DNA from 4 places in the Ferrimonas sp. SCSIO 43195 genome. Region 4 is predicted to be linked to each of the others. Evidence: predicted binding sites of a transcription regulator. Region 4 holds the regulator's gene; each other region holds the start of a gene.
What was found. Region 4 encodes sigma-54, which starts transcription at its own class of promoters, with help from an activator protein. Its sites were predicted from a motif close to GTTGGCACGNNNNTNGNNT; they were not measured.
Positions count from the first base shown of each region.

Region 1: a site for sigma-54 is predicted at 3,574-3,592, ahead of glnA (glutamate--ammonia ligase). Genes of this name have one in related genera too.
Region 2: a site for sigma-54 is predicted at 3,092-3,110, ahead of norV (anaerobic nitric oxide reductase flavorubredoxin). Genes of this name have one in related genera too.
Region 3: a site for sigma-54 is predicted at 2,762-2,780, ahead of J8Z22_RS21550 (formate dehydrogenase accessory sulfurtransferase FdhD). Genes of this name have one in related genera too.

Region 1 is NZ_CP072679.1:86,014-93,702, reverse strand. It holds gene J8Z22_RS00425 (DUF2959 domain-containing protein) at 1-60, shown strand, start outside; gene J8Z22_RS00420 (4Fe-4S binding protein) at 175-1,410, shown strand; gene typA (translational GTPase TypA) at 1,526-3,364, opposite strand; gene glnA (glutamate--ammonia ligase) at 3,644-5,053, shown strand; gene J8Z22_RS00405 (DUF4124 domain-containing protein) at 5,148-5,666, shown strand; gene glnL (nitrogen regulation protein NR(II)) at 5,851-6,897, shown strand; gene glnG (nitrogen regulation protein NR(I)) at 6,894-7,689, shown strand, end outside.
Region 2 is NZ_CP072679.1:2,952,680-2,960,368, reverse strand. It holds gene J8Z22_RS13705 (DUF1971 domain-containing protein) at 53-388, opposite strand; gene norW (NADH:flavorubredoxin reductase NorW) at 412-1,548, opposite strand; gene norV (anaerobic nitric oxide reductase flavorubredoxin) at 1,545-3,044, opposite strand; gene norR (nitric oxide reductase transcriptional regulator NorR) at 3,222-4,748, shown strand; gene J8Z22_RS13685 (LysR family transcriptional regulator) at 5,050-5,955, opposite strand; gene J8Z22_RS13680 (alpha/beta hydrolase) at 6,222-6,992, opposite strand; gene J8Z22_RS13675 (hypothetical protein) at 7,011-7,517, opposite strand; gene J8Z22_RS13670 (GIY-YIG nuclease family protein) at 7,531-7,689, opposite strand, start outside.
Region 3 is NZ_CP072679.1:4,663,583-4,671,271, reverse strand. It holds gene J8Z22_RS21560 (hypothetical protein) at 1-892, opposite strand, end outside; gene J8Z22_RS21555 (helix-turn-helix transcriptional regulator) at 990-1,895, opposite strand; gene J8Z22_RS21550 (formate dehydrogenase accessory sulfurtransferase FdhD) at 1,892-2,707, opposite strand; gene J8Z22_RS21545 (DUF3305 domain-containing protein) at 2,981-3,448, shown strand; gene J8Z22_RS21540 (DUF3306 domain-containing protein) at 3,435-4,025, shown strand; gene J8Z22_RS21535 (4Fe-4S binding protein) at 4,201-5,826, shown strand; gene J8Z22_RS21530 (molecular chaperone) at 5,839-6,468, shown strand; gene J8Z22_RS21525 (hypothetical protein) at 6,597-6,797, shown strand; gene J8Z22_RS21520 (formate dehydrogenase subunit alpha) at 6,810-7,689, shown strand, end outside.
Region 4 is NZ_CP072679.1:4,343,467-4,351,155, forward strand. It holds gene lptC (LPS export ABC transporter periplasmic protein LptC) at 1-376, shown strand, start outside; gene lptA (lipopolysaccharide transport periplasmic protein LptA) at 363-929, shown strand; gene lptB (LPS export ABC transporter ATP-binding protein) at 926-1,657, shown strand; gene J8Z22_RS20080 (RNA polymerase factor sigma-54) at 1,724-3,190, shown strand; gene hpf (ribosome hibernation promoting factor) at 3,215-3,502, shown strand; gene ptsN (PTS IIA-like nitrogen regulatory protein PtsN) at 3,505-3,951, shown strand; gene rapZ (RNase adapter RapZ) at 3,948-4,805, shown strand; gene J8Z22_RS20100 (HPr family phosphocarrier protein) at 4,802-5,074, shown strand; gene pmbA (metalloprotease PmbA) at 5,131-6,471, opposite strand; gene yjgA (ribosome biogenesis factor YjgA) at 6,622-7,146, shown strand; gene J8Z22_RS20115 (VWA domain-containing protein) at 7,185-7,689, opposite strand, start outside.

The sequences.
Region 1 (7,689 bases), 540 kb from region 4:
ACCGAGATGAATAAAGCCATTGCCGAATCCGATCAATTTATTAAGACCCTCGGGCAATAAAGATTTGGTTTCCAATCCAAATTGTTAAGTGGGTCTAAAAACCACAACGCTGCCACTGCCAAGGGGGCCGTAGGCTGAGATACTGGCGACCATCTGAAACTGTTTGGCTGGTCCATGTCCATCTTCGAATCCTTAATCTTGCTCACCGGCTTCACGGTCGCCTTGGGCATTGTGGTCTCCCTGAGCCGTAGCCTCGGGGTGATAAGTGCTGCGGTCACCGCAGGGCTGGGATTGCTGATGGCCCACGATATCCTGCTGGTACTGGCCTCCTTCTGTTTCCTGCTGACCGTCACCGCCGGGCGCTGGCTGTTGCCCAGTCGGCTGCCGTCCCGCACCATGGATCGCTTCGACCAGTTGCGGCAGTTAACCCAAAATGGCTTCGCCATCGCCATGGTGATAGTGGCGGTACAATACGCCCTGTACGCCATGCAGATGCACGCCGGCAGCCTGTGGATGACCCGCCCCAGCGTGGTGGATGTCTACCTGCCCGTCACCGCCGGGGTCTCCCTGCGCGCCTGGATAGAGCAGGGCATCATCGACCACCAGCACCCGGCCGCCCTGGTGCTGTTTCTGGCGCTGCTGGGCTCCGCCTTGATCACCAAGCGGGCATTTTGCAGCTGGGTCTGTTCGGTGGGGTTCTTTTCCGAGGTGCTGTATGAACGCCTCAACCCCTACTGGAAGAAAGATCACCAGCTTCCCTCCTGGCTCGACAGCAGCCTGAAGATGACCAAATACGGCCTGCTGATCTGGCTGCTGTGCCTGGTGATGGAGATCCCCTCCTCAGGCCTGGAAGACTACCTCAACAGCGAACGCCACCTGATGGCGGATCTGTCGATGTGGCAGCGATTCACCAATCCCTCTCTGATCGGCCTGGCACTGCTGGCGGCGGTACTGACGCTGTCCACCATTAAGCGCAACGCCTTCTGCCGCTATTTCTGCCCCTACGGCGCCCTGATGGGGCTGTTGTCGATGCTGAGTCCATTCAAGATTCGCCGCAACCCGGCCCTGTGCCTGCGAGAATGTGACGACAAGGACTGCCGCAAGTGCCAGCAGGCTTGCCCCTCCAACATTCCGGTACATCAGTTGGAAACCGTCAGCGTCGATGATTGCCACGCCTGCCATCGCTGTGCCCAGGCTTGCCCGAAGAAAGACGCCCTGACCCTGTCTCTGCCAGGGCATCGTTGGCCGCTGAAGCCGTCGATGATCCTGCTTATCCTGCTGTTTTTCGTTACTGTGATTCCGCTGTTCAGCTACCTGGGCGGCTACTGGCAGAGCGAATCCTCAGAACAGCTTCGACAGGCGATACTGCCGAAGCTGGATCAACTGTCGGTACTGCCGGTCGCCGATTAGCCCCAGGCGGCCGCCCTCGCTGACATCGCCACTCACTTCGGGTCGACCACCACCCTTGGCATGAAGACAAAAAAAAGAGCCGCAGAGCGGCTCTTTTTTTGTCGGCAATGGCGACTTATTTTTTCGCTTCGCGGGACGCGCGCTTACGATCGGATTCGGTCAGCAGCTTCTTACGAATGCGGATGCTCTCAGGAGTCACTTCCACCAGCTCATCGTTGTCGATGAATTCCAGCGCCTGCTCCAGGGTCATCACGATTGGCGGAGTCAGCACCTGAGCGTCGTCAGTACCGGAAGCACGAACGTTGGTCAGCTGCTTGCCTTTCAGGGCGTTTACCGTCAGGTCGTTATCACGGCTGTGAATACCGATGATCATGCCTTCGTACACTTCCACACCGTGTCCAATCATCAGGCGGCCACGTTCCTGCAGGTTAAACAGGGCGTTGGTCAGGGCTTTACCGGTCGCGTTGGCGATCAATACGCCGTTGTTGCGCTGGCCGATTTCGCCACCCTTGTGAGGGCCGTACTTGAAGAAGGTGTGATAGATCAGACCAGTACCCGAGGTCAGGGTCATGAACTCGGTCTGGAAACCAATCAGGCCACGGGATGGCATGATGAAGTCCATACGGATGCGGCCTTTGCCGTCCGGTGCCATATCGGTCAGCTCGGCTTTACGTACGCCCAGCTTCTCCATCACACCGCCCTGGTGTTCCTCTTCGACGTCAACGGTAACGGTCTCGTAGGGTTCTTCCAACACACCGTCGACGGTACGCAGAATCACTTCCGGACGGGACACGGCCATCTCGTAGCCTTCACGACGCATGTTCTCGATCAGAACACCCAGGTGCAGTTCACCACGGCCAGAAACGCGGAACTTGTCCGGATCATCGGTCTGCTCAACACGCAGGGCCACGTTGTGAACCAGTTCCTGTTCCAGGCGCTCAAGGATGTTCCGTGAGGTCACGTACTTACCTTCCTGACCACAGAATGGTGAGGTGTTTACCTGGAAGGTCATGGTAACGGTTGGCTCATCCACAGACAGCGCCGGCAGGCCTTCCACTTCGTTCGGGCAGCAGATGGTGTCGGAGATCTTCAGCTCACCCAGACCGGAAACCGCAATGATGTCACCGGCTTGCGCCTCTTCCACATCGTGACGCTCCAGACCCAGGTACCCCAGTACCTGGCCCACTTTTCCATTACGGACATTGCCGTTGGCGCACTGAATGGTGACCTGCTGGTTCAGCTTCACTTTACCGCGGCTCACTCGGCCAACGCCGATCACGCCAACGTAGGAGTTGTAGTCCAGCTGAGAGATCTGCATCTGGAAAGAACCATCCGGGTCGCCGGCAGGGGCCGACACCTGGTCAACGATGGTCTCGAAGATGGCGGTCATGTCTTCGCCCTGAGTCTCGGCATCGTGAGAAGCCCAACCGTTCAGTGCAGAGGCGTACACCACCTGGAAATCCAGTTGCTCATCGGTCGCGCCCAGGTTGTCGAACAGGTCAAATACCTGGTCCATTACCCAGTCAGGACGAGCACCCGGCTTGTCAATTTTGTTAATCACAACAATTGGCTTCAAACCCTGAGCAAAGGCTTTCTGGGTTACGAAGCGGGTCTGTGGCATCGGACCCTCTTGGGCGTCCACCAACAGCAGTACGCTGTCGACCATAGACATTACACGCTCCACTTCACCACCGAAGTCGGCGTGTCCTGGGGTGTCCACAATGTTGATGCGGTAATCGTTCCATTTGATGGCAGTGTTCTTAGCCAGAATGGTAATACCGCGCTCTTTCTCCAGATCGTTGGAGTCCATCACGCGTTCGTCGAAATCAGTACGGCTCTCTAAAGTTCCGGACTGCTGCAGCAGTTTGTCCACCAAGGTGGTCTTGCCGTGGTCAACGTGCGCGATAATCGCAATATTTCTTAGTTTGTCCAGCACGATTCTGCCTGGCTCCATGGTTGCATCAAAAGGGCGGCTATTCTACTCTTTCGGACAGCAACAGGATAGTGCTTTTTTTCACCAACGAGCAGAAGCCATGGAAGTCGCTGCGTTACTCTCGGTGCATTGCACCAAAATTAAGCAACCCACGCACCATTATGGTGCAATTTGGTATCCCGCTCGCTACACTCCTTCACCAAAAACCCTACACATCAATAACTTAATACTTTGGCACAGCTTTAGCATAGGCTGTGGCAGAGCATTTAGGGCCGTACACGCCATTTGGAGGTAAACAGGATGTCTGTCGAACACGTATTAGAACTAATTAAAGAAAACGATGTGAAGTTTGTCGACCTGCGCTTCACCGATACCAAAGGTAAAGAGCAACACGTCTCCCTGCCCAGCCACCAGATTGACGGCGACTTCTTTGAAGAAGGCAAGATGTTCGACGGCTCCTCCATCGCCGGTTGGAAAGGCATCAACGAGTCCGACATGGTGCTGATGCCGGATGCGGCCACCGCCGTACTCGACCCATTTACCGAAGAGTCCACCCTGAACCTGCGTTGCGACATCATCGAGCCGACCACCATGCAGGGCTACGACCGCGACCCGCGTTCCATCGCCAAGCGCGCCGAAGGCTACATGCGCAGCGCCGGCTTTGCCGACGAAGTGTTCTTTGGTCCAGAGCCGGAGTTCTTCCTGTTTGACGACGTCAAATTCAAGACCGACATGGCCGGTTCCATGTACCAAATCGATGCCGAAGAAGCCAGCTGGAACTCCGACAAGCACTTCGAAGGCGGTAACATGGGCCACCGTCCTGGCGTCAAGGGTGGCTACTTCCCAGTGGCTCCGGTGGATTCCTCGCAGGATCTGCGTTCCGCCATGTGTCTGGTGATGGAAGAGATGGGCCTGACCGTCGAAGCACACCACCACGAAGTGGCTACCGCCGGCCAGAACGAAATCGCCACCCTGTTCAACAGCATCGTTGAAAAGGCAGATGAAATTCAGATCTACAAGTACGTGGTTCACAACGTGGCCCACGCCTACGGCAAGACCGCAACCTTCATGCCTAAGCCGGTTGTCGGCGACAACGGTTCCGGCATGCACTGCCACCAGTCGCTGATGAAGAACGGCGAGAACCTGTTTGCCGGCGATAAGTACGGCGGCCTGTCCGAAACTGCCCTGTACTACATCGGTGGTATCATCAAGCACGCCCGTGCCATTAACGCCTTTGCCAACGCGTCTACCAACTCTTACAAGCGACTGGTTCCCGGTTTCGAAGCCCCGGTTATGCTGGCCTACTCCGCCCGTAACCGCTCGGCCTCCATCCGGATTCCGGTGGTACCCAGCCCGAAAGCGCGCCGCATCGAAGTGCGTTTCCCGGATCCAACCGCCAACCCGTACCTGGCCTTTGCCAGCATGCTGATGGCCGGTCTGGACGGAATTAAAAACAAGATCCATCCTGGTGAAGCGATGGACAAAGACCTGTACGACCTGCCAGCCGAGGAAGCCGCAGAGATCCCAACTGTTGCTGCCTCCTTTGAACAAGCCCTGGATTGCCTGGATGCGGATCGTGAGTTCCTCACCGCCGGCGGCGTGTTCTCTGACGATTACATCGATTCCTACATCGAGCTGAAACGTGCTGAGGTTGAACGCCTGAACATGACCACTCACCCTGTTGAGTTCGACATGTACTACAGCTGCTAAAAATAAAAACAAACCAGCATTTTAAGCCCACCGTTCTGGTGGGCTTTTTTGTGGCTGCTACACTCTGACTACGTACGCCATCAGGAGCCCAGGGATGCGGATTCTGTTACTACTGCTGCTGATCAGCGGCTTGGCCCAGGGCACCGTCTACCGCTGGGTGGACGCCAACGGCGTGGTTCATTACAGCGACACGGCCCCAGCCAAAGCCCGAGCCGACCGCTTGCAACCGACAGCCGATAGCCAGGTGCGCATTCGCCCCATGACCTTGCCAGCGGGTTCCGATCCTCAGGCCGAGGATACGGCACCCCATTACCAATTAACCCTGCTGACCCCGACGGCAGATGCCACCTTGCGAGACAACCGCGGCCGCATCACCGTCAAAGCCGCCGTAACCCCGGCCCTGGCCCGGAATCATCGCCTGCTGCTGCTGTTGGACGGTCAGGCTCAAGCGATGAACGGCAAGGCGATGACCCTGGACAACGTCGATCGCGGCAGCCATCAACTGCAGTTGCAAGCCATCGACGACCAGGGGCAGTTATTGGGCAGCAGCGACGCCATTACCGTTCACCTGCACCGCCAGTCGGTGCTGCAGTCACAGCGCAAAGGCACCTGACTCCACGCATTGTGGCAAACAACTTGCAGTGTTTCCCCACCGGGTCGGAATTCGGCCACGACAGCCCATTTTTGTTGCGCATCACCAATGAAGTGCACACCACCACACCGGTGTTGCACCAAATTGGTGCAGTGGTATCTTAGGGATAGCCGTCACCACAGGAGTACCCACCCCAATGGCACCGATTGAGGAAACCCGCTTGTTAAATCACCTGACTGCCGCCGTCATGGTGGTGGACAACCAACTGATGGTGCAGTTGGCCAATCAGGCCTGCGAGCAACTGTTTGGCCTCAGCCGTCGACGCCTGACCGAGATCCGTCTGACCGATTGCGTCTCACGCATCGGTCTGGAACCGGCGCAACTGCAACACAGCCTGGCCAGCCATCAGGGGTCCGCTTTCTACGCCATGAGCCTGATCACCCTCGACGGCCAACACCACACGGTGGACCTGTTCCTGACTCCGATGCAGGACGGCCAGGGATTGCTGGAGCTCAGAGTCATCGATCAGCAGCAACGCATCAGCCAGGAACTGCACCAATACGCCCAGCACCATGCGGCACAATTGCTGGTGCGGGGACTGGCCCATGAGATTAAAAACCCCCTCGGCGGCCTGCGGGGTGCGGCCCAACTGCTGGAGCGACAACTGACCGAACCGGGTCAGAAGGAGTTTACCGGCATCATTATTGAGCAAGCGGATCGTTTAAGAATGCTGGTGGACAGACTGCTGGGGCCGCAGAAACCCGGCCCCAGGGTGGTGGCCAACATTCACCGGGTGCTCGAGCAAGTCAGCCAACTCTGTGCCCTGGAGTTTCCCGACACTCTGGTGTTTGTCCGGGATTACGACCCGTCGATTCCCGACTTCGACATGGAGCGGGATCTGCTGCAGCAGGCGGTGCTGAACATCGTCCGCAATGCCGCCCAAGCCATGGAGGGACGGGGCACTATCACCCTCAAGACCCGCACCTGCAGTCAGGTGACCATTGCCGGAAAGCGCCATCGCATGGCGGTCATGGTCAGCATCATCGACAACGGTCCCGGGATCGACGACAAGCTCAAAGATACCCTGTTCTACCCGATGGTAACCGGCAAGGCCGATGGATCCGGGTTGGGACTGTCCATCGCCCAGAACGCCGTCGCCCAGCACCAGGGCCGCATCGATGTCGACAGCTGGCCCGGCCACACCGCCTTTACCCTGATGCTGCCACTGATGACCACTAAGGAGAGCCAATGAACGAGCGAGTATGGATACTGGACGACGACAGCTCCATTCGATGGGTTCTGGAGCGCGCCATGCAGGCCGAAGGGATCAGCAGCGCCAGCTTTGCCAGCGCCGAGTCACTGTGGCAGGCACTGGCGGATCAGCAACCGGACGCCATCATCAGCGACATCCGCATGCCGGGCACCGACGGCCTGACGCTGTTGGAGCGGGTGCAACAGCACTACCCGCAGCTGCCGGTGATCATCATGACCGCCCACTCGGATCTGGACAGTGCCGTCGGCGCCTACCAGGCCGGCGCCTTTGAATACCTGCCGAAGCCGTTCGATATCGACGAGGCCGTGGCCTTGGTTCAACGGGCGTTGGAGCAGTCGGCAACTCAGACCAAGCCCCGTCGTGAAGCGGCCATTCCGGTGCCAGAGATCATCGGCGAAGCGCCCGCGATGCAGGAAGTGTTCCGCGCCATCGGGCGGCTGTCCCGCTCCACCATCAGCGTGCTGATCAACGGCCAGTCCGGTACCGGTAAAGAGCTGGTGGCGCATGCGCTGCACAAACACAGCCCCCGCGCCAGCGAGACCTTTATCGCCCTCAACATGGCCGCCATTCCCAAGGACCTGATTGAATCGGAGCTGTTTGGCCATGAAAAAGGCGCCTTTACCGGCGCCGCCGGTGTCCGCCAGGGCCGCTTCGAACAAGCGGACGGCGGCACCCTGTTTCTGGATGAGATCGGCGACATGCCATTGGACGTGCAGACCCGGTTGCTGCGGGTGCTGGCCGACGGTCAGTTCTATCGGGTCGGCGGCCATC
Region 2 (7,689 bases), 1.4 Mb from region 4:
CTGACTTAGCCTATGGCATCGCTGACTTAGCCCATGGCATCACTGGGGCGGTTTACTGGGTGTTCACCAGTTTTTCATCGCCCTTGTCTTTGTCGGACCAGAAGTTGATGTTGAACTGGGCATCGTCGGACAGCTCGATGCGATGCCAGTACTGCGGTGGGCTGGTGGCAAACTGGCCGGCCTCAATGGTGACCACCAGCTCCGGCTCCATGGTGTCTTTGTCCGGAAAGCCGAAGTAGGTGACGCTGCCCTCCATTACGCACAGCTGGCCGAATACGCCGGCGGCGGTGTTGTGGTGGTTGAGCAGGGCCGCCGGTACCGTGTCTTTGGTAAAAAACGGGGTCGAGCGTTGAATGGTCCAGTTGGCTGGAATGCGTAAGTGGCTCATGGTGTTCTCCTTACTCGGATTAATCAGCAATTCAGTTGGCGCAGCAGGGCAAAGCCCTGGGGCTGGTGATCACCACTGACCACAAACCCCTGCAGTTGATTGGCGTCGTTCAGTGCTTGGGCGGTGAGGCCGCCGTCGGTGATCTCCACCTGCCAGCGACTGGCGCTGTGGGTGTCACCGGCCAGTTGCATCGGCATCAGCGGCGTTTTCACCTTCACCATCATCGGCGCACCATGGCGGGCGGTGGCGGTGCCGCACAGGGTTTGAGCCAGGGCGTTGGCGGCCAGCAGAATGGGTTGCAGGAACGGTTCATGTTTGCCCTCCACTTCGGCACAGTCGCCCAGGGCGAATACCTTAGGGTCGCTGCTTCGCAGCTGGTTGTCTACCACTATGCCTTTGTTGACCATCAGGCCGGCGGCCGCGGCCAGGGCGGTGTTTGGCATCAGGCCGATGGCGCAGATGGCCTCGTCTACCCGGTGTTGCTGGCCGCTGGTCATGGTGGCGACCAGGGCGTCGCCATCGCGGTTCAGGCGTCGCAGTGAATCATTCATTGCCAGGGTGACGCCCTGCTGTTGCAACACGCCCGCCAGTTGGGCGGAGATGAACGGTGGCAATAGCTGTGGCAGCACCCGTTCGGCCCGGTCGCACAACACCACCTGGCGCCCGGCGCTGGCCAGATCCATCGCCATCTCGGTGCCGATCAAACCGGCGCCAATCACCATCACCGACTGTGCCCGGGACAGGCGCTGCTCCACCTTGTGGTAGGCATCCAGGCTGTTGAGGGTAATCAGGTTGCCACCGGCATCACCGTCGATCACCGGCACCATGGCCGAGGCGCCGGTGGCCAGCACCAGTTGCTGGTAGTCGACGCTGCCGCCGCTGGTCTCCAGCCGCTGGTTGGCGGTGTCGATGGCCTTGACTCGAGTGTGGGCCATCAGGGTCAGGTTCATCTCCTCGGCGAACACCTCGCCCCGGCGCTGAATCAGCTGTTTGGCAGGCTGGCCCTTGCTGAACACATGGCTGATCTCAGGCTTGGAGTATTCGTCGCCACTGCCCTGGGTGATTAGGGTAATGGGGCGGTCGCTGTCCAGGCGCCGCAGCGCCTTGACCAGTTGGTAGGCCGCAAAGCCGCTGCCGACAATCACCAATGGGGCACTCATGCTGCGTCCTCCTTTTTCACCGCTTCGAACACCTGCTTGCCGATGCCGCATTCCGGGCACAGGAAGTGATCCGGTACCTGTGACCAAGGAGTACCCGGCGCAACCCCTTGGTTGGGTTCACCGTCGGCGCTGCGGTAGACCCACTGGCACACGGTGCACAGCATGTCCGCTTGGTCGTTGCCGCATTGCTTGGTGGGTGCCTCGGTTTGGGCTTCGCTCTTTACTTCAGCCTGAGCCGGGGTGGCCGGGTGGGGCACGACGTCGTTGGGGACGGATTTAGGAGCAGGCTGCTCGACGGGGGCCAGTGCCCACTGGCGTGCCAGTTGGCGGCCGTGTTCGCGGCATTCATTGAGGGCGTTGCCATCGGGTTTCCACTTCACTTTCAGACTGGCGGCGGTGTCGAAACCGGCGTCCTGCAGCCGCACCTGAATGCGGTCGACGGCGCCGCCATTCCAGCCGAAGCTGCCGAAGGCGGCGGCGCGTTTGTTTTTGAATCTGAGGCCGGTGATCTCCTCCAGCATGGCGGCGATTTTGGGCATCATCACGTTGTTCATGGTGGAGGAACCCACCAACACCGCCTTGGAGCGGAACAGGTTGGACAATATCTCGTTCTTGTCGTGTTTGGAGACGTTGAATACTTTTACTGCCACTTTCGGGTCGATGTCATGAATACCCTGAGCCAGGGCATCGGCCATCATTCGAGTATTACCGGACATGGAATCGTAGAACAGGGTGATGCGATCCTCTTGATAGTCGTCGGCCCACTTCAGGTATTTCTCGATGATCTGTACCGGGTTGTCACGCCAGACGATGCCGTGGGAGGTGGCGATCATGTCCACCGGCAAGTTGAAGCTCAGCACCTCTTTAATCTTGGCGGTGACCAGGGCGCTGAACGGAGTCAGAATGTTGGAGTAGTAGCGCAGGCACTGCTCCTCCAGTTCGGCCTGATCCACTTCGTCGTTGAACAGATGTTCGTCGCAGTAGTGCTGACCGAAGGCATCGTTGGAGAACAGCACCGCGTCGCCGGTCAGGTAGGTCATCATGCTGTCTGGCCAGTGCAGCATTGGCGCTTCGATGAACACCAGTTGCTTGCCGTTGCCGATGTCGACACTGTCGCCGGTTTTCACGGTGTGGAAGTTCCAGTCCGGGCGGTGATGGTGGCCGGTGATGGAATCGATGGCATTTTCACTGCAATAGATGGGGGTACCGGGGATCTTCTCCAGCAGGGCGGCCAGGGCTCCGGCGTGGTCTTCTTCGGCGTGGTTGATGACAATGAAGTCGATGCTGTTCAGATCCACTTCCTGGCTGAGGTTATGGACAAATTCGTGGCTGAAACGGTGATCGACGGTATCGATGAGTACGGTCTTCTCCTCCCGAATCAGGTAGCTGTTGTAGCTGGTGCCTTTTGGCATCTTAAACTCGGTGCCGTGGAAGTCGCGCACTTCCCAGTCCCGTTGTCCGACCCAGTGGATGTTGTTCTTAACGTGAATTGCCATGGTGTAGCCTCAGAGTTCAATCAAATGTGGTTTGCTTGTCTGAGTTATTGCAGTGTCCGTGCCAATAATTAACTAATTGAATTTAATGTGTATTTAAAATTGACATTGTCATTTCGACACTAATCGACTAGTGTCATTAAGACAGTGGCTTGTCATTTTGACATAGGAAAGGTACCCATGAGTTTGCAGTTGGATGAGTTTGCCGAACTGGCGTTGGATTTGACCTCTGGCCTCTCCGATGCCGACCGGTTTCAGCGGCTATTGACCACCATTCGGGATCTGGTGGCCTGCGATGCGGCGGCGCTGCTGAAGCTCAGTGACCATCACTTTGAGCCCCTGGCCACCAATGGCATGGAGGCCGAAGTGCTGGGGCGGCGTTTTGTCATTGCCGATCACCCCAGGCTCGAGGCCATCGCCCGTGCCGGCGATGTGGTGCGTTTTCCCGCCGACAGCCAGTTGCCGGATCCCTACGATGGCCTGATTGCCAACCACCCCAGCGATCTGAAAGTGCACGCCTGCATCGGCTTGCCGCTGCTGGTGAATCAACGCTTGATAGGGGCGGTGACCATCGACGGCTTCAACCCCAATCAGTTCGACGGTTTCAGCGACCGCGAGTTACGGGCGGTGACGGCGCTGGCCGCCGCCAGCCTCAACAACGCGCTGTTGGTGGAGGAGCTGGAGCTGTTGTCTGCCGGTGGCGGTGAGCGCGTCGGCCGGCCTCAGTCGGCACCGCCGGGTGAGATCATCGGCCAATCGGCGGCGATGCTGGATTTGAAGCGAGAGATTGGCATTGTGTCGTCTACGGATTTGACCGCGTTGGTGACCGGAGAAACCGGGGTAGGTAAAGAGTTGGTGGCGGAAGCGATTCATGCTCAGTCTTCTCGGGCTGCCCAACCTCTGGTGTACCTCAACTGTGCCGCGCTGCCGGAATCGGTGGCCGAAAGTGAACTGTTTGGTCATGTGAAGGGGGCCTTTACCGGTGCCATCAGCCACCGCCAGGGCAAGTTTGAGATGGCCGATGGCGGTACCCTGTTTCTGGATGAGATTGGCGAGTTGCCGCTGTCGTTGCAGGCCAAGTTGCTGCGAGTGTTGCAGTACGGCGATCTGCAGCGGGTGGGCAGCGACCAGCCGGTTCAGGTGGATGTGCGGATTATTGCCGCCACCAACCGCGATCTGAAGCAGGAGGTCAGCGACGGGCGGTTTCGTGCCGATCTGTACCATCGCCTGAGTGTGTTTCCGCTGTGGGTGCCGCCATTGCGCAGCCGCGGTCAGGATGTGCTGCTGTTGTGCGGCTTCTTTCTCGAACGCAATCGCAGCAAGCTGGGTCTGGCGGGGTTGAGTTTGACCGACGCTGCCCAGGAGTCGGTGCGGAGCTACGCCTGGCCTGGTAACGTACGCGAGCTTGAACATTGCCTGTTCCGGGCGGCGGTGGTGGCCCGTTCGGCCCAAAGTGGTGATCACATTGTCATTGAGCCGGCGATGCTGCGATTGGGGCAGGCTTCGGCAAGCCCACAGCCACAGGCGATGCAGCAGCAGGTGACTGAGGCCGGCGGGTTGCGCGACGCCACCGATCAGTTCCAGACTCGGCTGATTCAGCAGGCGCTGACCGCCGAGGCGGGCAACTGGTCGGCGGCGGCCAGGCGGCTGCAGATGGACAGCGGCAATTTGCACCGGTTGGCCAGGCGGCTGGGGCTGAAGAAATAGTGTGGCCAAGCTCAAGGCTGGTCAGCTGCGGTCAAGGCAGAGTTGACTATACTCAGAGTCACTTTTGGGGCGGCCGCTTGTTAGCCGCCAAATCCCAAGACTGCGGGAGACTGACCATGCGTACTCTGGTTGAGACCATCATGGCGTCACTGTACCTGTTTGCACCGGTGATTGACGGTGACGAGCAGGATCTGTCCGATTTGGACTGAGACTCTGACAAAAGAAAAGCCAGCCTTTCGGGGCTGGCTTTTTTTGTGGCTGTCGAACGTTGTTTGCGCCGAGACGGGTGCCAGTCGTCGCCTCAGGCGGCTTGCATGTGGCGAATAATGTAGTCGATAAACACCCGGGTTTTAGGCGCCAGTTGTTTGTTGGAGGCGTAGTAGATCATAAACGGCGGTCGGTCGGCACAGTAGTCTTGCAGAATCTGCACCAGCGAACCGTCATCCAGATAGGGCTGGGCAATCTTGGCGGCGGCCAGGGTGATGCCGATGCCGTCTTTGGCCAGCTCCAGTCCCAGCTCCACATTGGTGGTGGAGACATTGGATTTCATCTGATCCTTGCTGAACGCCCGACCATCGGGACTGCAAAAAGTCCACGGCACCAGTCGTTGGCTGGAGGCCATGCGATAGCGAACGCAGTTAAAGCGGTCCAGATCGTCCGGGTGGGTGGGGATGCCATAGCGGTGCAGAAAATCCGGTGAGGCCAGGGTGACCAGTTTCACCGGTCCCAAAGTGCGGGCCACCAGGCGACTGTCGGCTTGAAGGTGGTTGCCAATGGCCACATCGATGCCCTCCTTGACCATATCCACCACCCGATCTTCGAAACGCAGATCCAGCTCAATCTCGGGGTAGCGGTCGAGGAAGGGGCGAACCAAGGGCAGTACGTATTCGCGGCCATAGCTGTAGGGCAGGCTGACCCGCAAGCGGCCACTGGGACGTTCGGTAAAGGACTGAGCGGTCGCCAGAATGTCGCTGAGCTCATTCACCACCGGTGCCACTTTTCGGGCGAAGGCGCGGCCCTCGTCGGTCAGCGACAAGTCGTGGGTGGTGCGGTGGAACAGCCGTACCCCCAATGCCACTTCCAGAGACTTGATGCTTTTACTGATGGCGGCGGGGCTGACGCCAAGCTTACGGGCGGCGTCGGAAAAGCTGTGGGTCTGGGCGGCGCTGATGAAGGCCGGCAGGTAGCGGCTCAGTTCAATGTTCATTGCTTTTAACTGGTAGTTTAAATTGTTTTGAGTTTGTTGATACTACAGGTTTTAACAGCGCAAGGTAAGATAGGCGTACGGATTGCCAGGCAGTCCGAGCCGTAACTGCTTATCTGACCTGTCAGCTAAGGATTTAGGAAGGCGATTTCATCAACCCTTGTAAGACTGGATGTCTGTACTTCATTCCCGCTGGTTGCCGTTGCAGCCATTGCCATGGGAGGCCAAAGCACCACGGAGGGTGCCTTTTTTTTGCCTGTTTTTTGTGGCTATTCCACTCCGTAGGTTCGTTCTGCTGGCTGCAAAAAGCGCTCTAAGCGAGTGGTAATGGCCTGTTTGAGCCACAGTGGGCCGTGGTCGGTCATGTCGTTGTGGCGGGCGTGAGCAATGGTGGTCACCTCAATGGCGTGGCCTGAGGGCAGCTCGTTAGTGGTTGGCAGTACCCCATCATCGGCGGCAAAGTCACTGGCTCTAATCGACAAAACGGCGATGTTTGGATCTCTGGGCAGGGGCACTCGGCGGTGGTCCAGAGTAACCAGTTGCTTAACGTAGCCACCCTGATGGGTCGCCAGCCAACTGGACAGATCGCCACCGTTTGAGTGACCAATTAACAGCAGGTGGTCAAAATCGAAGCTTGAATAGTCGGGCTGCATAGACCGGCGCAGGAATTCCAGCGTGGCCGCCCCCCGAATCCAGTTTTCCTGTCGTTGCAGGTACAGGTTACCGCTGACTGCCAGCGGCGGATCCGACGCCAGTTCATGGCCAACCGTAATCACCAGGTAGTTCATGTTAATCAGAGGCTGCACCATAAACTGGTAGTCCCGATGAGAGACACCATAGCCAGCGCTAATCAAGGCCACCGGACAAAGGGCGGACTGCCGGCATTGTTGGGGTGCGACAGGCTGGTGCACCTCAATGGGGATCGCCCGATCCCGCCGCGAGTCGATGACGGTGGTTGGTGCGGCGATGGCTCCTGCGATCCACAGCAAGAGCAATAGGGGAGTCAGTGATTGGGCCATGCCGTTGACGTTCCGTTTCATCCAGTCCGTTTGTGTGGGCTATTCACCCAGGGCGATTTCATGCAGGCTGGCCTCTTTGGCGTGACTGGCCTGCCATTTCAGCAGTGGCGCCTTTAACTTGGCCAGGGCCTCTTGGTCGCGGTAGAAGATCAATAAACAGCCGGCCTGGCGGTAGTCGGTCTGGCCTTCGCCATCAGGACACTGATACGCCAGCATGGCGTACAGTTCCTGAGTGGCATTGCTGATGTAGGCGGACTTCTCAAAGCAGGAGTGGGCCCGACAAGCGGTGGCCAGGTAGGTGTGTTTGTCCAGCATCACCAGCGGCTCCGGTGGCCCCCCCAAGCCAGCCAGAAACTGCTCTTGGGTCGGTGCTTGCCAGAAATACTGCTGCTGGTGGTCGCCAAAAAAGGCCTGGGTGTGTTGACGGAAGTGGTTGTCCCATACCAGCTGATTGCTGTTGTGGTAGCTGGACAGGTCAAATCGGTCCGCCAACGTCTGAGGGCTGAGGCTAAGGCAAAGTAAAAGCAGTAAAACGGGTTTCATCATAGCGTTGTCTTCCCTAGTCATCCTCAGAGGAGGGGGGTGAAGCCAGCAAGGGTTCCGGTAGTACACCGGTTTGAATCAGGCGCTCTTTGCAGGGTTTGCTCAGTTGCTTGATCTTATATTCCAACTTCGATGCTTCCGAGCGGTTTCCCACTTCGGTATGAAACGCCAGGGT
Region 3 (7,689 bases), 320 kb from region 4:
TGGCCAACTTGTCTCCCTGCCACTCCAGTTGCTGCAGCTGCTCCATCAGGTCGTGCTGGGCGCGGCTGTAGGCTTTGCCGTCAGCTTCGGGACCGGCCTGAAGTTGCTCCAGGTCGTCCAGTTGTTCGTCTGAAAAGACGCGGGCGGTCAGGGTGCCCACCGGCTCGAAACTGTCGAGGGAGAACAGCAGCAGCGACAGCGGTGCACCTGGTTCGCCATCTTGCTGAGATTCCAGGGTGACCCTGGACCAGTCCAGCATCGCCCCCAGGCCCAGCTCCAGGTTGAGGGCGGGGCGGCACAGGTCGTCATCGGCGTTGCCCAGCCCGGGCAGGGAGCGAAACGTGCCGCGGCCATTGGTCAGATCCAGCTGGTAGTAGCCGTGGGACTCCGGCAGTTCCCAGCTGCAGTTGGCGCCGCAGCAGTAGAACCAGGCTTGGCCGTTGATGGGCTGTTGAAACAGGCGGACGTCTGGCTCAATCTCGGCGTCGCAGTCGTCGTCGATCTGGTCCCAATCCGGCAGCAGATGCCGGGCCACCGGTTTGAGGGTGGGGATCTCCAGGACCTCCAGCACCTCCTGCAGGCCGTTGGACTCTTCGCAGTAGGCCACCAGGATCTGGCGTCCGTCCAGGCTGACCCGGGCGCTCATGGCGATGCGGGCGTCAAATTTGTGCTGGGCTTGTTGGCGACGGCTGGGAATGTGATAGAGGCTCAGATTGCCATACCAGTCGGCGATCACCAGGTGGGTGTCGTTCACCACTTCGATGAGAATCAACTTTTCGTCAGTCTTCATCGCCAGGTGCCAGATCACCCGCTCGCTGCCATCGGGCTGTGGCTCAATCAGTAGGACTTCAGGGGTGGTAGTGAACTCTTCCAGTTCGACGCGGTACTTCATGCGACCTCCTTAGAATGGGAGGACCAGCATAAGGAGGGATCTAGTAAAAGTCACTGATATTGTTGAAAAAGGCGGGCATGCGCCCGCCTTATGCCTGCTAGCTTGGGCTCCAGATGATACGACCGCAATCGGACAAGTCGTAACCGCCAAGACGCTGGGCGAACGCCAGGGTGTCGGGTGTCTGCATCAGCTCAAACATCTGCTGCAGCAGGTAGCGGAAGTACACCCCTTGCGGCATCACCAGATCGAACGACTCTTTCCCCAGAGGCACGAAGGCCAGGCCGAACTCGCCGGCAATGCCCTGGCAGCCCATACCAAACTCGGCCTCGCCGCGGGCGATCATCCCGGCCATCTCTCGCTCGCTGTAGGCGGTACTGACCACATTCAGGTCGGTGCTGGTGCGGTGCATGCGGGTCAGCCAGTTGTCGAAATGGTGACGGGCACCTGCCCCCTCCTGACGAGTGACCCAGCGGTAGCGCAGTGCCAGGGTCTCATTCAGATCGTGGCACAGGTGCTGGTGTTCGCTGCGCAGCATGATGCCGTATTCACGGCTGCAGGCGTGTACCATCACCCACTGCTTAAACTGCGGGTGACGCTTCAGTAAGGCGGTGTGGCGCAGATCCCGCTCCGCTTCGTCTCCCCAGTGCAGGGCGCAGACGTCGGCATGGCCCCGGGCCAGCTGATTCAGGCCCAGACGGGAGCCGGTGGAGCAGTAGTTCACCAGGCCGGCAGATTCGATGCGACGGCCGAGTCGGTTGATTACCCACTGCAGCAGCGGATCGTCGCTGCCGGTGATGATCAGGCGGTCGCTGAGCATGCCGAAGTGGCAGGACTCCATCACCCAGCGGTCGATCATCGGCTTGGGGAACAGCCATTTCCCGGTCACCTTGGTACCGGGAAGTTGCTGCTCGTTGGCCATGGCGTAGACTTTTTTCTCGTTCAGGTCGAGATACTCGGCCACCTCCTTGGCATTCATAAACAGGTTATCGCGTTCCGTCGTCATGCTTGGACCTCGTCAAAATCAATGGTATCGGCGCCGTTGTACACCAGGAAATGGCGGCCCTTGGCCCGGGAGACCAGGGTAATGCCCATCTTTTGTGCCAGTTCCAGCCCCATCTCGGTTATGCCGGAGCGGGACACAAGCACCGGAATGCCCATCTTGGCCACCTTGATCACCATCTCCGACGTCAGTCGACCGGTGGTGTAGAAGATCAGGTCGTCGCCGTTCTGGCGTCCCAGAAACAGTTCCCCGGCCAGGGTGTCTACGGCGTTGTGGCGGCCGATGTCTTCCACGAATGACAGGATTTCTGCGTCGCGACAGACACCGCAGCCGTGCACGGCACCGGCGTTTTTATAGGTTTCGTTGTATTCCCCGAGGTTTTTCAACAGCCCGTAGATGGTGGATTGTTTGATGGCGGGCACCGGCAGTTGGATCTCATCCAGGCCGGCCATGAAGCTGCCAAACACCGAGCCCTGGCCGCAGCCGGAGGTGACGGTCTTCTCACTGAGTTTCTCTTTCAGCCCGTCGGTGGATTCACTGGTGATCACCGCGGCAGAGTTCACGTCCCAATCGACAATCACCGATTCAACTTTGTCGATGTCGCTGATAAAACCCTGGTTCTTCAAATAGCCCAGGGCCAGTTTTTCGGGCCGGGCGCCCAAGGTCATCAGGGTGACGATGGGTTGCCAGTTAAGATACAGGGTCAACGGGCGTTCGCAGGCGATTTGACGTTCCTGTGGCTGGCCACTGGCGTCGATGGCAACCACGGACTTGGTCAGTGGAGCGTCGGTGTCGGTGCGACTGAACTGGGGCATAGGGGCTCTCAATTACGCGTGTAAGGGAATAAACAATGAATCAGTGCATTAGACTAGCAAAATTCGTTCCAGCCATAACCCGGGTGTTTGCCGCTGATGGCGTGATCTGGGTCACGGGATTAGGAACACAATGACCCACTGCGGGTAAGGGCTTGGGACAAAATGTCCTGCCGATGGCCAAAGTCGTGACTCGGTTCACGAAAAACAGGCTATTTTTATTGGAACGCTTTTTGCTTTGTTATTGCGGGTTTCCCAATCTAGGGCACAAAATCGATGCAACGAACCGACAATATCTGGCCTCTGCAGGTCAAGCTGAAATCAAAACAGGTCACCATGGGCCGCTGGAGCCAGACCACCTGGGAGGTGGATCAGCTGCTGCCGGCGTCGGCGGATCCCATCGAGGGCGCCACCATCGTGGGTCTGGAGCTGTTTAAAGACGAACGCTCTAACTACCGGTTGAACCTGGATCTGGATAACCCGCTGTTGTTTGTGGTGTGCGATGAAACCGAAGCTGGGGAGCCAGTTCCGATGCTGGTGACCGCGAACCAGAACATCGCTGCCGGTTGCCTGGAGAGCGATCAACCGGTGTTTACCTGCCCCATTCCTCAGGCCATTGGTTGCTGGATTGAAGCCTATATTACTCGTCATGGCGAGCAGCCGATCTGTGCTCATCGACGCAAGCACATCGACGTGCGTGGTGAGCTGAAGGCCAAGCGGGAGAAGCGCGATGAGCGATACTAAATCCGGCTTGCTGTCCCGCTGGCAGCAGCGCCTGACCAAGGTCAAGGAGGAGGAGCAGGCACTGGAGGCGTCGTTGCAACAGCCGGCGCCCGCCGAGGTTGAGCTTCCCGCCGAGGACAATGGACCCGATGCTGTGGCGCAGGCCGAGACCGAGTCGGTCAGCGACAGCGGTGAAGCCGTCGAGACTGACGCTCTGCCGGATCCCGACGCCATTGAGGAGGGAGGCAGTTTTGCCCAGTTCCTGGCGGAAGGGATCGATCCGGACAAGAAAAAGAGCGCCCTGCAGGCGTTGTGGCGTCAGCCTCAGTACAACGTCACCGACGGCATGGCCGAGTACGCCCTGGATTACAGCAACCAGCCCAAGCTCAGCACTCAGGTGGCCAAAGAGGTGGCGAAAAAGGTGTTCCGACATCTGGATGCCAAGCTGGAGGAAGAGCGACGTCAGGAGGCGTTGGCCAAGGCGCGTGCCGAGGCGCCCGCACTGGACGAAAAACCGTCAGAATTACCCATCGTTGCCCAGGAGGATGGACAAAATGACCCATCCGATCCGGACATCGGCAAAGAACAGCAGAGCTGACCGGCATTTCCGTCAGCCATAGGCGCCAGGCCTTGGTACAGGCCTTGCAACTTACCGACCACCAGCCACGACCCCGTCCGCTGCATGAGACGATGGCGATGGCAACAGAAAACAGGAACGCACAGTGAGCAACCCTCAACACGCCGTAGCCGAACAGGCGCTGGCTCAGGTTCAGATGTTGGAGAACCTGATTCCGCAAACGGTCACCTATACCACCGCTGGTCATCTGTTGATCATCGGTGCTGAAGACGCCATTCGTTTGGCCGCCGCCAGCCTCGATGGCATGGCCAGCATCACCTTGGTGGCCACCGACCCCATTACCAGCCAGGATGAGGCACATCTGGCCGAGGTGATGCGGGCGGTTGAACAAACTGAAACTCTGCCCAGCTACTACAGCAAACAGGTCAAGGTGAAAGGCTTTTTGGGTCAGTACCAGGCGTTCATCAAAGACGACAGCGGCAAAGAGCTGGAGTTGGCACCGGCGGCGGTGCGTCGTCCCCACTACGATCTGGTGCTGGATTTGGGCCAGCAACCGAGCCTGACGCTGGAGCTGTTGCCACCGGGGTATTTTCATGTCGCCGACGATGCCGACAAGCTGGCCGGCGCGGTGGCGCAGTTGCCCGAGCTGGTCGGAGAGTTTTCTAAGCCCAGATACGTGAAGATTAACGCCGACATTTGTGCGCACCATGGCAGTGGCATCGATGGCTGCAATCGCTGTCTGAACTTCTGTCCGGCGGACGCCATTGCCAGCGTAAACCACAAAATTGAGGTAGACCATAACCTGTGCCACGGTGCCGGCAGTTGCTCCAACGCCTGCCCCACCGGTGCCATCAGTTATGATCAGCCGTCCCCCACGGTGTTGCAGGACTACCTGAAGCGCCTGGTGACCCGTTACATCGAGCTGGCCGACAGCCGTCCAGTGGTGCTGTTTCATGACATGACCGCCGGCGATGAGGCGTTAAAAGCGTTGCAGGCCTTGCCGGGTGCGGTGCTGCCGGTGGCATTGGAAGAGATTGCCGTTGCCGCCACCGACAGCTGGATGTCGGCACTGGCCTGGGGCGCTCGCCAGGTGGTGGTGTTGACCACCGAAGTGACGCCGCCGACCTTGATGGCCCTGTTGCAGCGCGAGCACAAGCTGGCGTCGGATCTGCTGCAGGCCATCGGTCTGGAAGATCGGATTCAGATGCTGTCTAGCGCCGAGTTGGACAGCCTGTCAGCATTGGTGGAACAGAGTGCCAGCTGGCCGGAACTGGCCATCGCTGCCTACCCGTCCAACCTGCCCAAGCGGGACGCCTTCTACAACGGCCTGGATCATCTAAACGGCTGTGCCGCCGCCAATGATGAGACCCTGTCGATTCCGCACCTGCCTTACGGCGCGGTGGTGGTGGATGCTGAAAAGTGCACCTTGTGTCAGAGCTGTTCCGCCCTGTGCCCGACCCGGGCCCTGATGGATGGCGGTGACATGCCGGCGCTGAACTTTACCGAGCAAGCTTGCGTGCAGTGTGGCTTGTGTGAAAAGGCCTGCCCGGAGCAGGCGATCACCTTGATCAGCCAGGTGACCCTGGATCGGGAGCATCGCCAGCAGTCCAGAGTGCTGCACGAAGAGGAGCCCTTCGAGTGCATTCGCTGTAGCAAGCCGTTTGCCACCAAGGCGGTGATCACCAAGATCACCACTCAGATGGAGAACCACAGCGCCTTCGCCGGCGATGCCCTTAAGCGGATTCAGATGTGTGAAGACTGTCGAGTTAAAGACATGTTTGAAGACATCATGAACGATCCAGAAAAACAGTTGCGCGTCTAAACAGAGGTAATCATGACAGAACAACAACACCATCGAGTGGTTTCCGAAATTCAACAGTTTCGCGCCGACATCTATCAGCTGCTGGCGGGCCTGTTGCGGGACGCTCCCTCTCAGGAGCTGCTGGATTTTCTGGGTAATCTTGAGGTTAACAGCGACGACGACGGCGAGATGGTCAAAGCCTGGAGCAGCCTTAAGCTGGCGGCGCAGACCTACAGCGTGGAAACCGTGACTCAGGAGTACACCGACCTGTTTATCGGTCTGGGCCATGGCGAGGTGATTCCCTACGCCAGTTGGTACATGACCGGGACCTTGATGGACACTCAACTGGTGCAGTTGCGCCAGGATCTGGTGCGCCTTGGTTTTGCCCGGGAAGACGCGGTCAAGGAGCCGGAAGATCACATCGCCGCCTTGTGTGAAGTGATGTCGGTACTGCTGCTGGAAAACCCTCAGCACGTGCAGTTGAGCTTCTGGCAGAAGCACTTGAAGCCCTGGGCCGATCGGCTTTGGAGCGACCTGGCTAATGCCCAGGGTGCCGCTTTCTATGCCGCCGTGGCCCATCTGGCGGAGCAGTTCTTTATTCAGGAGAAGGATGAGTTTGCAGCCCTGACCCTGGAGACCCCGGTGCAGGAGGGCACCCTGTAAAGGAGTGAAGTGTACAGGCTGTTCTACACTGAATAGCCAGTACCAGCGATTCCGTAAGACCGGAAACACCCGGCGGTGGGGCAGCCTGCAGTAGCCCCACCTTAATCCACTAACACCTTGGAGGTGTTATGAAAGACAGGCAACAACAACAGCGACGCAGTCTGCTCAAGGCCTTTGGCCTGGGAGCAGGGGCCCTGGCTTTGGCCAGCGGCAGCGTTAGAGCCCAGGCCAGTTCCCCGGCCGAGGCTTCCCCACCCGATGCGCAGCCCGACACCCGCTTCAAGGTGACGGCTCATGTTCAATCCTACTACCAGACCTTAAAGGACTGACGGAGGGCGAGTATGAAACTCATGCGCAATTCACACGCCAATGCATCCGCACGTGAGGCTGTCTCACTGGGGTTGAATCGGCGTCAGTTTCTGCAGCGGGCGGGCGTCACTACCGGCGGCATTGCGGCAGCGTCCATGCTGGGCACCGGCATGATTCGCAAGGCCGAAGCCGCAGGTGGCAATGCATCCGGTACCGTGGAAACTAAGCGAACCATCTGCTCCCACTGTTCGGTGGGCTGCGGGGTGTATGCCGAGGTCAGCAATGACGTCTGGGTTGGTCATGAACCGGCGTTCGATCACCCCATCAACCGTGGTGCTCACTGCGCCAAGGGGGCGTCGCTGATTCATCACACCCACAGTGAAAAACGGGTCAAGTACCCGATGAAACTGGAGGGGGGGAAATGGAAGAAGCTCAGTTGGGAAGAGGCGATCGATCAGGTCGGTGAGCTGATGCTGAAGATTCGTAAGGAGTCCGGCCCCGATGGCCTGTTCTTTATGGGCTCGGCCAAGTTTTCCAACGAAGGCTGTTATCTGTACCGAAAATTCGCCGCCATGTGGGGCTCCAACAACATCGACCACTCGGCACGGATCTGTCACTCCACCACGGTCGCCGGGGTTGCCAATACCTGGGGCTATGGGGCCATGACCAACTCTTACAACGATATGCGTAACTGTAAGAGTATGATTTTTATTGGCTCTAACCCAGCCGAGGCCCACCCGGTTTCTCTGCAGCACATCCTGATTGGTAAAGAACGCGGCGCCAAGATGATCGTGGTCGACCCGAGGTTCACCCGTACTGCGGCCCATGCCGACGAGTACGTGCACATTCGCCCCGGTACCGACATTCCCTACATCTATGGCTTGCTGTGGCACATTTTTGCCAACAACTGGC
Region 4 (7,689 bases):
GATCGCCGCCGACGAGATGGAGCATTACCAGTCGCTGGCGTTGACCCGGCTGACCAAGCCCGAATACCTGCTGTACCCACAGGACAGCCAGGGGCAATGGCGCATCCAGGCAAAACAGGGACAGTTAAGTGACGGCCGCCATGTGGTTCTGGAAAATGATGTTATCATCACAGCCATTGAGCCCAATGAACCGCTGAAGACCCTAACCACCAGCTATCTTGAGCTGGATCTGGAAACCATGATCATGACCTCCAACCGCCAGATTCTGGCCACCGGAGAGGACTTTGAGATCAATGCCAAGGGCTTATGGGCCGATTTGAATTTGAACAAGGTAGAACTGAAGAGTCAGGTATATGCCATCTATGAAACCAATTAAACTGCTGCTCACTGCCTTGCTGGTCGTAGCCAGCACCAGCTCCCTCGCCCTGGACAGCGACACCCGCGAAAAGGTGGAGATCAAGGCAGACAAGTCCAATGCCGATCTGCCCAATGGCACCATCGTCTATTCCGGACGGGTGCGCATCTCCCAGGGCACTCTGCTGATCAACGCCGATGAACTGCGGGTAGAAGCCACCGACAACAAAGACGTCAAGGTACTGGTGGCCACCGGCACACCGGCCACCTACCAGCAGATGATGGAAAACGGCAAACTGGCGGAAGCGGAAGCCGGTGAGATTCGTTACAGCCTGCAGGATCGCATCCTGACCCTGAGCCACAACGCCGAAATGCGCCAGTCCGGCAGCCTGGTGAAAGGCGATACCATTCAATACGACCTGAACCAGCAGAAGCTGCTGGCCGAAAGCAGCGGCGACGAGCAGATCACCACCATCTTCCTGCCGGCCGATGCGGATCTTAAGCCGGACCCCAAACCTGAGCCCTCCCCGCAACAGCAACCGACAGACCCTAAGCAAGGTGAGCAGCAACCATGAGTCGTTCAACCCTGACCGCAGACAAGCTGGCCAAGGCCTATAAGGGCCGGGAAGTGGTGAAAAATGTCGGCCTGGAGGTCAGCACCGGCCAGATCGTCGGCCTGCTGGGCCCCAACGGTGCCGGCAAGACCACCACCTTCTACATGGTGGTGGGCCTGGTACAAAACGACCGCGGCCGCATTCAGATCGACGGCGAAGACATCACCCTGCTGCCGATGCACAGCCGCGCCCGCAAAGGCATCGGCTACCTGCCTCAGGAATCGTCGATCTTTCGCAAGCTCTCCGTCTACGACAACCTGATGGCGGTTCTGCAAACCCGCAAAGGGATGAGTACCAGCCAGCGAGTCGAGAAACTGGAGCAGTTGCTGGAGGAGTTCAACATCACTCACATCCGCGACAGCCTCGGTATGAGCCTGTCCGGCGGCGAACGGCGCCGGGTGGAGATCGCCCGCGCCCTGGCGGCGGACCCCAAGTTCATTCTCCTCGACGAACCCTTTGCCGGCGTGGATCCCATCTCGGTGATCGACATTAAGAAGATCATCCAACACCTGCGAGACCGGGGCCTGGGCGTGCTGATTACCGACCACAACGTGCGTGAGACCCTGGATGTGTGTGAACACGCCTACATCGTCAGTCACGGTGAGTTGATCGCTCAGGGTGAGCCAGCCGCCATCCTGGAGAACAAGCTGGTGCGCTCGGTATACTTGGGCGATCAGTTCAAGCTATAGTAATTGGTAGGCAGGGCAACCTGGATGTCACTACACAAAAACAAGGATAAGGACGGGTTGTTGTAAATGAAAACTTCTCTTCAGCTGAAACTGGGGCAACAACTCACCATGACCCCGCAGCTGCAGCAGGCCATTCGGCTGTTGCAGTTGTCGACCCTGGATTTACAGCAAGAGATCCAGGAGGCGCTGGACTCCAACCCGCTGTTGGAAGCCGACGAAGAGTTTCTGGCGGCTCCCGCCAACGTGGATGCCCCCGAAGCCAGCGACAGCGGCAATGAGCTGGACGTGGCCCCAGAGCCCGCCAGCCTCGACACCAGCGAAGCCCTGTCCCAGACTGACATGCCCGACGACCTGCAGGTCGACACCTCCTGGGACGAGTACTACACCTCGGCCCCCACCTCCAGCAGCAGCGGCAGTCGCGAAGACGACATGCCGTTCCAGGGCAGCACCTCGGACTCGTTGCAGGACCACCTGCTGTGGCAGATGGAACTGACGCCGATGTCGGACACCGACCGCGCCATCGCCATCGCCATCATCGACGCCACCGACGAGCGCGGCTACCTGACTCAAAGCAGCGACGACATTCTCGAAGCCATGGGTGACGACGACGTCGAGCTGGACGAAGTGGAAGCGGTACTCAAGCGGGTACAACGCTTTGATCCCATCGGCGTCTGCGCCCGGGACCTGGGCGAATGCCTGCTGGTACAACTGAGTCAGTTTGACGGCGATACCCCGTGGAAGGCCGAAGCCGAGATGCTGATTCAGGAGCACATGGATCTGCTGGCCAACCGGGATTTTCGCGGCATGATGCGCAAAACCCGCCTCAGCGAAGAGGAGCTGAAGCTGTCGATGGAGCTGATTCAGACCCTGAATCCGCGCCCGGGCAGTGCCCTGATCTCCGATAACGACCAGTACGTCATTCCCGACGTCGCCGTCAGAAAGAAAAAAGGCCGCTGGGTGGTGGAGTTGAACCCGGAGACCATGCCGAAGATTCGCATCAATGAACAGTACGCGGCCCTCAGTCGCCACAGTCGCAATCAGGCCGACAGCCAGTTTGTCCGGGGTCACCTGCAAGAGGCGAAGTGGTTCATCAAAAGCCTCGAAAGCCGCAACGACACCCTGTTGAAGGTGGCTAACTGCATCGTTCAGTTCCAGCAGGGTTTTCTGGAATACGGTGACGAAGCGATGAAACCCATGGTGCTCAATGACGTCGCCGAAGCGGTCGACATGCACGAGTCCACCATCTCTCGGGTGACCACCCAGAAATACATGCATACCCCACGTGGCATCTTCGAATTGAAGTATTTTTTCTCCAGCCACGTCAGCACAGAAAACGGCGGAGAATGCTCCTCCACCGCAATCCGTGCTTTAATTAAAAAATTGGTTGCTGCAGAGAACCCAAGGAAGCCTCTCAGCGACAGTAAGATGGCGGAGCTGCTGGCAGAACAGGGAATCAAGGTCGCACGGCGCACCATCGCCAAATACCGAGAAGCCCTGTCTATTGCTCCCTCAAATCAGAGGAAAAGCCTGTAAACGGCTAACTAAGGAGGAACCCATATGCAGATTAACCTGACCGGCCACCACGTCGAAATCACCACGGCCCTAAGAGACTATGTGCATACCAAGTTCGATAAGTTAGAGCGCCACTTCGACCACATCTCCAACGTGCATGTGGTCCTGAATGTGGAAAAACAGCAGCAAACCGCGGAAGCCAAATTGCACCTGAGCGGCCGGGAGGTCTATGCCACCCACAACCACAGCAATATGTACGCCGCCATCGATGGTCTGATCGACAAACTCGACAGGCAAGTCCTTAAACATAAAGAGAAAATTTCACGTCACTGACCATGGATATTGAGACGATACTCAGCCCGGAGTGTGCCACCATCGCCGCTCCGGGTACCAGCAAGAAACGCGCCCTGGAGCTGATTTCTCAGCTGGCCAGCCAGCGTTACACCGACGTCAACCCGCAGCAGCTGTTTGAAAGCCTGCTGGCCCGGGAAAAGATGGGCAGCACCGGCATTGGCAAAGGCATCGCCCTGCCCCACGGCCGCCTGCCGAACGTGGACCACGCCATCGCCGTATTCGTGAAATGCGACGAGCCGATCCCCTTTGATGCCATCGACGGCAAACCCGTCGATCTGCTGTTTGCCCTGTTTGTCCCCGAAGACAACTGCAAACAGCACCTGTCGACCCTGGCCTCCATGGCCAAGGTGCTGGACAACAAAGACATCTGTCGGTCGCTGCGCAAATCGGCCGATGACCATGAGATCTATCAACTGGTGACCTCGTGAAACTGATTATCCTCTCCGGCCGCTCCGGCGCAGGCAAATCCGTGGCCCTGCGGGTTCTGGAAGACCTGGGCTACTACTGCGTCGATAACCTGCCGGCCAGCATGCTGCCGGCCCTGGTCAATGAAATGGTGGATCGCTGCTCCACACTGGCGGTCAGTCTGGATATTCGCAACCTGCCAGAGCAGGCAGAAAGCATTCCCGATGAACTGAAGCGACTGCCGGACAGCGTCGACTGGCAAATCTATTTTCTGGATGCCTCCGACAGCAGCCTGATTAAGCGCTACAGCGAGACCCGGCGGCTGCATCCGCTGTCGCAGACCGGCATCTCACTGGCCCAGGCCATCGCTTCGGAGACCGAGATGCTGGCGCCGATTCGGCAATTGGCCGACCACAGCATCCATACCGACAACCTGTCGGTGCATCAACTGGCGGATGAGATTCGCACCCGCCTGCTGGGCAAGGCCGAACGGGACCTGTTGTTGGTGTTTGAATCCTTTGGCTTTAAACACGGCATCCCCAAGGACGCCGATTACGTGTTCGATGTCCGCTTCCTGCCCAATCCTCACTGGGATCCGAAGCTGAGGCCCCTGACCGGCCTGGACGCACCGGTGCAGCGCTATTTCACCAAGGAAGCCGAAGTGGCCCGCTTTATTGACCACACCGAGAGTTTCCTGAAAAACTGGCTGCCGATGCTGGAACGCAACAATCGCGCCTACCTGACTGTGGCCATCGGTTGCACCGGCGGCCAACATCGCAGTGTCTACATCGCCCAGCAACTGGGAAACCGCTTTAAGCTGAGCCAGAAACACATCTCCGTCCGCCACCGGGAATTGAAACTCAACGACAGCCAATGAAACTGACCCGCACCCTGAGGGTGGTAAACAAGCTTGGGCTGCATGCCCGGGCCGCCACCCGCCTGGCCCAGGTGGCCCATAATTACGACGCCAACATTCAGATCATCCATGGCAACCAGAGCGCCGACGCCAACAGCGTATTGGGTGTGCTAATGCTGGAAACCTGTCAGGGCCAGGAGGTCACCATCGTCTGTGACGGCGACGATGCCGAACCGGCCATGACCGCCATTACCGAGCTGTTCAGCGCCCGCTTCGACGAATCCGAGTAGCCCAAACAACCACGCCGGCCCTGGGGCCGGCGTGGTGATCATCGCTGAGGCTTCGCTCAGTTACCCGCCACCTTCATCTGTGACAACAGGATTGAACCGGTACCAATGCTGGAACGCGGGTCGCGATCGCTGCCCACCGCCACCATCTCCTTGTACATCTGCTTGAGATTGCCGGCGATGGTGATCTCATGCACCGGATATTGAATGATGCCATTCTCCACCCAGAACCCGGCGGCACCGCGAGAGTAATCGCCAGTCACGCTGTTGACGCCGTGGCCCATCAGTTCGGTGACGTACAGGCCGGTCCCCATCTGTTTGAGCATGGCAGCCAGATCGCCGCCATTACTGCTGATGTCCCAGTTGTAGATGCCGCCGGCATGGCCGGTGGTGGCCATCTTCAGGCGACGGCCTGAGTAGGCAGTCAGCAGATAGGATTGCAACACCCCGTCAGCCACGATGTCCCGGGCCTGAGTGGCCACCCCTTCGCCGTCAAAGACGGCACTGGACAAGCCACCCAGCAGGTGCGGATTCTCATGGATGGACAACCACTCGGGCAGAATCTGGGTGCCCAGGCTGTTGAGCAGGAACGACGACTCCCGATACAGGGAGGCACCGCTGATGGCCCCCACCAGGTGACCGATCAGACCGGTGGCGGTTTCGGCGGAGAACAGCACCGGCACTTCACAGGTGTCGATCTTGCGGGCGCCGAGGCGGGCTTCCACTTTGGCCGCCGCCCGCTTGCCGAGGGCCTCCGGACCATCCAGGGCATCGAAACGACGGCTGACGGTGTAGTCATAATCCCGCTCCATACCCTGCTCATCCTTGCCGATCAGCACACAGGAGAGGCTGTGGCGGGAGGAGGCATAGCTGCCGATAAAGCCGTGGCTGTTGCCGTACACCTTAATGCCTTCATGGCTGTTGCAGCTGGCCCCATCGGACTGCTCGATGCGTCCGCCCTCAGCCAGTGCCGCCTGTTCGCAGCGGCTGGCCAGTTCGATCCCCTGCTCCGGCGTCATCGGGTGGGGGTGGTACAGATCCAGATCCCGCAACTCGGTAGGCATCAGGCTGGCATCCGCCAGGCCATTATGTTCATCGGCGCTGGTGTAACGGGCGATACCATCGGCGGCCCGCACCGCATCGACGATCGCTTGGGGGCTCAGATCCGAAGTGGAGGCATTGCCTTTGCTGCCATCGCGATACAGGGAGATTCCCAGGGCACCGTCTTTGTTAAACTCGACGGTTTCCACTTCTCCCTGGCGGGTTGAGATGGACAACCCCTGCTGCTTGCTGATCGCCACTTCCGCAGCGGTCACTCCCAGTTTTCCGGCTTCCTCCAGCGCGACGGCTACCGCTTGCTCGAGATGCTGACGCTGCTGTTCGATACTCACTTGAGTCACTCGTCTGTCCCACAAAAAGTCAATTGAGCACAGGATAGCAAACCCCGACAGCTCTGCGATAGGGCTCGGGCTTGCCATTATTGGCCTGAACTGCCCATGGGCTGCTAGAATGCCCCTCAGTTAAGACTTATATTGCAGCGGAGAAGTATCATGGCGGCACAACGCCCCCCTCAGGATCAGCAGGAAGACGAGTGGATCAGTAAGAGCGAGCTGAAGCGGGAAGCTGAAGAGCTGCAGAAGATTGGCACCGAAATCCTGGCTTTGGGAAAAAGTGATCTGGCCAAAGTGCCCATGGATGAAGAGTTAGAGGTCGCCGTCGCGCTGGCCCACCGCCTTAAGGGAAAAAATGAGGCCTACCGCCGCCAGATGCAGTTCATCGGCAAGCTGCTGCGGTTCCGCGATCCGGATCCCATCCGCCAGGCACTGGACAAAATTCGCAACAAGCACAACCAGGCCAACCAGCATTTCCACCAGATGGAGGAGTGGCGGGACCGCCTGATCGCCGAAGGTGACGAGGCGGTACAGGCATTGTTTGCCAAGGTGCCGGAGATGGAGAGTGAGCGCCAGCGTCTGCGCCAGTTGATCCGTCAAGCCAAGAAAGAGCAGCAGGCCAACAAGCCACCGAAATCTTCCCGGGAACTGTTCAAGCTGATTCGCCAGTACCTGGACGACTGACCCTCGTCTGATGGAGGGGGCCCGTCCGGGCCCCTGATTTACGGCCTCTGCTGCCCCAGCAGAGCGCCAATCCCCTGCTCCAGCCCCGACAACGTCAACGGGTACATCCGATCGCCGATTAACTCCCGCACTGCGCCGATGCTTTGGGTGTAGCGCCAATGTTCCCTGGGCACCGGATTCAGCCAGATCAACCGCGAAAATCGGTCGCACACACGCTGCATGGAGACCGCTCCCGGCTCCTCGTTCATCAACTCGACACTGCCGTAACGGCTGAAGATCTCGTACGGTCCCATGGACGCGTCCCCGACCACGATCACCTTGTAGTCCTTGGGGTAGGTACGCAGGATCTCCGCCAGCGGCGTCGACTCCTCACGGCGGCGGCGGTTATCCCGCCACAGCTGGTCATAGAGAAAGTTGTGAAAATAGAACTGCTCCAGATGCTTAAACTCGCTGCGACAGGCACTGAACAGTTGCTCACAGCGGCGAACATAGGGGTCCATGGAACCCCCGACATCAAAAAACAGCAATAACTTGATGGCGTTG